2 regions of the Parabacteroides goldsteinii genome follow, and region 1 is predicted to be linked to the other one. Evidence: riboswitches for the same ligand, from Rfam matches in the RefSeq annotation. Region 1 holds a riboswitch; the other holds the start of a gene.
What was found. Region 1 has a riboswitch for cobalamin ahead of K6V26_RS19895 (putative transporter). Riboswitches for the same ligand answer to the same signal wherever they lie in the genome.
Positions count from the first base shown of each region.

Region 2: linked by a shared signal. The riboswitch ahead of K6V26_RS28230 (porin family protein) and the one ahead of K6V26_RS19895 (putative transporter) in region 1 are both predicted to bind cobalamin.

Region 1 is NZ_CP081906.1:4,693,476-4,696,681, forward strand. Features, by position in the region: gene K6V26_RS19895 (putative transporter) at 98-1,774, opposite strand; cobalamin riboswitch at 1,897-2,093, opposite strand; gene K6V26_RS19900 (acyl-CoA carboxylase subunit beta) at 2,249-3,206, opposite strand, start outside.
Region 2 is NZ_CP081906.1:6,856,837-6,860,042, forward strand. Features, by position in the region: gene K6V26_RS28225 (carbon-nitrogen hydrolase family protein) at 4-1,050, shown strand; cobalamin riboswitch at 1,091-1,289, shown strand; gene K6V26_RS28230 (porin family protein) at 1,557-2,156, shown strand; gene priA (replication restart helicase PriA) at 2,226-3,206, shown strand, end outside.

The sequences.
Region 1 (3,206 bases):
TACATCGATAAATAAACGAAGCCCCGGCGAATCACTTCGGCGGGGCTCCTGGCTTTAAAATTATTATTGAACAATTTCTAACAACCAAATCTAATACTTAATAGAAGAATAATATCATTAATTGGGCAGTTAGTACACGTAAAAACATTGTCAACGGATAAACTGTAGCATAACCTACTGCCGGAGCATCATTTCCCGCCGTTGCATTCGCATAAGCCAAAGCGGGAGGATCCGTCGTACTGCCAGCCAGCAATCCCATCAACGTATAGTAATTCAGTTTAAAAAAATACCTGCCAATCAATCCGATGACTAATAAAGGTAGCATTGTTATAATAAAACCGTAACCAATCCAGGCAAATCCGCCTTTATTCACGATAGTATCCACAAAACCATCCCCGGCACTCAGCCCGACACAGGCAAGGAACATAGTTATACCAATCTCCCGGAGCATCAGATTGGCACTCTGGGTAGTATAAGTAACCAGTTTATAACGGTATCCGAAACGGCTGATCAGGATAGCGACAACCAACGGACCACCTGCCAAACCCAGCTTGATAGGTTGAGGAATCCCTGGGAAACTAATTGGAATACTTCCCAGAATAATACCTAAAGCGATACCGATAAATATTGGAATCAAGTTCGGTTCATTCAGACGTTTCATCGAATTACCCAATATCATACTCACCTTATCGACAGCCAGTTCACTACCGACTACGGTTACACGGTCACCAACCTGCAATTGCAAACCTTGTGTTGCTACCAGTTCCACTCCGGCACGATTCACACGTGTTACATTGATACCATGCAAACGGCGTAACTGCAAATCCCCCAGTTTAGTACCCGTCAGTTCCGGCTTTGTCACCAAAATGCGGCGGCTGACAAAAGCACTTTCGGCGGGAATCCATTGTTTACGGTCCATCTCTATCTCTTGACCGATAAAGGTTTTTATAGTTTCTGCATCATGTTCAGTCGTGATCACAAATATTTTATCATCTTCTTCCAAAATCGTACTGCCGGTAACAATGTCTACTTTATTGGTCTTGTTACGCCAAATACGGGATATGACAAATTCCCTATGCTCCAACAGGGCGGCAAGTTCCATTATCTTCCTGCCAAAAAGAGCCGGATTCTTCACTATCAACGATATAGGTGTGGCCTCACTATTATGCACATTATTCTCTTCTTCCAGCTTTTTCGTCTCCTGGTCAAAACTTATATGAAAAATATACCGGACAAACAACATGGAAAGGATGATACCGACGACCCCCAGCGGATAAGCAACGGCATATCCCAATGCAATCGTATCATCAGAAGTCCCCGTCATATCACTAAATGCCTGTTGAGCAGCCCCCAGTCCCGGCGTATTTGTTACTGCACCCGATAAAATACCGACCATCGTCGGAATAGGAATTCCTGTCACAAAATGTATCACCAAGGCCATCATAACTCCGAGAAAGACAATTCCGCAAGCCAGGCCATTCAAAGTCATCCCCCCTTTCTTAAAAGAAGAGAAAAAACCGGGTCCGACCTGCATGCCGACTGAATAAACAAACAGGATCAATCCAAACTCTTTAAAGAAATGAATAACAGATGGATTGATTGTAAACCCAAAATGTCCCAGTAGAATACCGACAAACAATACCAGGGTTATCCCCAGAGAAATTCCAAATACTTTGATTTTACCAAGTTGGATCCCTATGGCAATAACCAGAGACAGTAAAAGGATGGAATGTCCGATACCTTCTCCCCATAATAATTCATGAATCCATTCCATAGTCAATCGCTTTTGAGGCACAGCAAAACTCCACGCCACAACGCGAACAAAGCTTCTCCATGATTTTCATACACTTTAGAATTAATATTCTTTTCGAACCATTTCCCTAACCCACGAGGAAAAACAGCCTTTAACGAACGGCAGGTCTTCTGACTGACTCCCATCCTGAAGCCTTCCCGACACATGTCAGTGGCATAAGTTGTTTTCAGGATGTTATTAGAGCTTCACAGCAGCGGGACTGTCCGGGATTTACACCCGATTCCCTTTTAATCCGTATCATCCGAACAGACAACACGAAACCAATTCGGAGGCAAAGCTACAAAAATAAAAGACAAAATCAATATGATAAATACAAGTTTTTTAAACTTTTACGTTCCTGTTTATTTATAAAACTATGACATAAGCAGAAATCCCTGCCAGCCTCACGGTCGACAGGGATTTACCATTCATAATTCTAACAACAAAATCAAATCGTTACAATGGCATATTGCCATGTTTTTTCGGCGGATTGCTCTGGCTTTTGTTCTTTGCCATCTCCAACGCCTGTATCAGCTTGAAACGAGTCTGCCGCGGCATGATAATCTCGTCGATAAATCCTTGCTCGGCAGCCCGGTAAGGATTAGAGAAGTTTTCCGCATATTCTTTCATTGCCTGCTCTTTCTCTTCCCCGGTTGCTTTTCTATATAAGATATTAACAGCCCCTTCTGCTCCCATAACGGCAATCTCCGCCATAGGGTAAGCCAGGTTAACATCGGCACCGGTCGGTTTGCTCGACATAACGATATAAGCACCGCCATAGGCTTTCCGGGTAATCAACGTGATTTTAGGCACGGTCGCTTCCGCATAAGCATAGACGATCTTCGCACCGTGGCGGATAATACCGTCGTGCTCCTGGGTACATCCCGGAAGAAAACCGGGTACATCTTCAAAAGTAACCAGTGGAATATTGAAACAATCGCAAAAACGGATGAAACGAGCCGCCTTATCCGAAGCATCGATATCCAGCACACCTGCCAGGAATGCCGGCTGGTTGGCAACGATACCGACCGTACGTCCGCCTAAACGGGCAAAACCGACTACGATGTTTTTTGCAAAATGCGGCATTACCTCAAAGAAATAGTGATTATCCACCACCGGTTCAATAATATCTTTTATATCATAAGGAATATTCGGATCATCCGGAATCACCTCCTGCAACGATTCTTCTTCGCGGCGGATATCATCCGTACAAGGAACAAGTGGGGCATCTTCCATATTATTGCCCGGAAGAAAACCGAGTAATTCGCGGATACTCATTAATGTTTCTTCTTCCGTATCACACATAAAATGAGTAACACCGCTCTTAGTACTATGTGTATAAGCACCACCCAATTCTTCTTTTCCTACTTCTTCATGGGTAACCGCCTTGACCACGTCCGGACCGGTGATAAAC
Region 2 (3,206 bases), 2.2 Mb from region 1:
AAGATGAAACATTCTGTTTACCTGATTTTTATAACTGTTTTTACAGTCGTGTTGGCAGCCCGGGCAAAGAATCCGGTGAAAATAGTCACTATCGGAGGTGGAGGGGTTGCGGTTTCCGTAAATAATCAGATGAGTTATCAGCAAATGGTCGATCAGATGATCGATTACTGGCAAAGGCAGTTGTCAAAAGTGTTATTACATAAGCCGGATCTGATATTATTAACGGAAGCATGCGATCGTCCTTCCGGATTAACTACGGCAGAGCAGTTTGAATATTATAAAGTAAGGAAAGATCAGGTAAAGGATTACCTGGCTTCGGTAGCAAAAGATAATCACTGTTATATTGCTTTTGGAACCAAAAGGGAAGAAAACGGAAGCTGGTGGAATTCATGTATACTGCTTGACCGACGTGGAAAAGTAGCCGGTATATATAATAAGAATTTTCCTACTATCCAGGAAATGAATGAGATCATGCCTTCTGATGAAGCAGAACTCCTGCTATGTGATTTCGGGACTGTTGCTTGTGCTGTTTGTTTCGATCTTAATTTTGATGAGTTGAGGGAACGGTATGCTCAGCAAAAACCGGACATAATTTTGTTTCCATCAATGTATCACGGAGGTTTGGAACAAAGCAAATGGGCTTATTCCTGTCAGGCTTATTTTGTTTGTGCCTATGGTTTTCTGAATGCTCCGTCGGAGATACGTAACCCATTGGGAGAGATGGTCGCCTCAAGTACGAACTATTATAATTATGCTGTGGCTACAGTCAACCTTGACCGTAAATTGGTACATCTCGATAATAACTGGGAGAAATTGACCGCTTTGAAAAGAAAGTACGGTGATCTTGTTTCTATCTCTGATCCCGGACGTATAGGGGCAGTGATGATCACCAGTGAACATGATTCGATTTCAGCAGACCGGATGATAGATGAATTTGATATTCAGTTATTGGACGATTATTTCAATCAATCCCGTGCTGTTCGTGAACAAAAATTGATTAAAGCTCCGGCGAAAGACGCAATAGATGAATATCGTAAACATAATAAATAAAATTTATAGGATCTGCTACCATAAGATGTAAAAATATCTCTATATTTGCGCTATGCATTGTTCCGAGCCTGTATCCGCGGGTAAGGATTAAAAGGGAACCGGGTGTGAATCCCGGACAGTCCCGCTGCTGTGAGCTTCATAACGTATCAGGCATACTTTTGCCACTGTTCTGTAAGGGGAATGGGAAGGCGCTTGATCCGGAAGTAAGTCAGAAGACCTGCAAGGCATATTATTTCGACGGCTTCGAGGAAAGGCCGGATGAGAAAAACAAGACATCTGATGTCTTTCTATTCTTGTTCCATTCCCAGTTTGCTGTCCTTTTAGGATCTGTTTTTAATTATTTTGCCATAATAATTAGGAAAAGAAGCATGGTTCGGTTGACGGGATGAGCTCCGTCGGTGGTCCATGCTTTTCTTTTTCAAAGACTGAACAGTTAAGACGGAATACTTGTTTATTATTGGAAAAGTATGTTTATTTGCAGATAGTATTTATAAAAAACAGGCAATATGAAAAAGGTTACAGGTTTAGTTTTGATTATTTTGATGGCATTTATTGCTGTTCCCGCTAAATCCCAATTGAAGTTTGGGGTAAAAGGCGGTTTGAATATATCGTCCGTTCATTTGAATTCAGATATTCTGAAAGCGGATAATGTGACTGGTTTCCAGATCGGTCCGATGATCGAGACAACGATTCCTCTGATTGGAGTAGGGTTGGATGCGGCTATCCTCTATTCACAGAAAGGGATGGATGTGAAATCGGAGACAGGAACTTCCACGAATGTGAAAACAGATTATATCGATGTCCCGGTGAATTTGAAATGGAAATTCGGATTGCCTATCATTAAAGGATATCTGGCTGCCGGTCCGTATATCGGTTTCCGTGTAGGTGGCGATAAATTCTGGGAGATTCCCGGAAGTGTAGTAGGACAGGTGAAAGCGAAAAACTTTAGTGCCGGTCTTAATTTTGGTGCAGGTGTGGAACTGATCAGCCATTTGCAGGTCGGTATAAACTATGGCCTGGGACTGACTGATAATTACAGTGCGGAAAAATATGATCTGAATGCCAAGAACCGCGGATGGTCGGTGACAGCCGCTATCTTGTTCTGATAACAGACAGAAGATATGAGGGGCCGGGCTTTAACAGTCCGGCCTTTTTTGTTACTTTTGGCCTCGGAAATGAAATATGCAGATGTCATACTACCCCTGCCGTTGGAGAATAGCTATACATATAGTATTCCGACGGATCTGGAGGCAGCCGTAACTCCCGGTTGCCGAGTCATTGTTCATTTCGGCAAGAAACGTTACTACACTGCCATTGTGATGGAAGTACATGAACGCAAGCCGAATACGGACTTTGAGACAAAAGAGATTTACGCCCTGCTGGATGCCAGCCCTGTGTTGCGGAGGCCGCAACTTCGTTTTTGGAAATGGATCGCCTCTTATTATATGTGTAAACTGGGAGATGTCTATAAAGCGGCTTTACCTTCCGGGCTGAAACTGGAAAGCGAGACGGCTGTCACCTATAATGCCGATTTTGAGGCGGACGGTCCTTTGCGTCCTAATGAGCAGGCTGTGCTGGATGCTTTTAAAGGAGTGCTCAAGTTAACAGTTTCGGAGTTGGAAAAGAAAACAGGCCTGCGCAATGTCGTTCCCGTAGTTGCTTCCCTGATGGCCCGTGGGGCAGTGGAGGTCAGCGAAGAGATGAAACGCGGGTTTGTTCCGAAGATGCAGACATTTATCCGTCTGTCTCAGGAATATGCAACCGAAGAACGTTTGCAGGAAGCCTTTGCTGATTTTAAGCGGGCCAAGAAGCAGGAACTTTTGCTGGTTTGCTTCCTTGATCTGAGCCACGCATTAAATCCGGCATTAACCGTGGAAGTATCCAAAAAAGAATTACTGGAACGCAGTGGTTGTTCATCAACGATATTGGACGGGTTGCTGAAACGGGGAGTCCTTGAAAGCTATGAAAAAGAAGTGGGGCGTTTGCAGGTTCCGGTATGCCGTTTGCAACCTCTCAGTTCGCTTAGTCCGGCACAGGAGAAAGCGTATAGCGAGATACATGATACCTTTACTTCTAAAGATGTTTGCCTGCTTCACGGAGTTACTTCCAGCGGTAAGACGGAAATTTATGTACGGCTGATAGACGAGGTTCTGAAG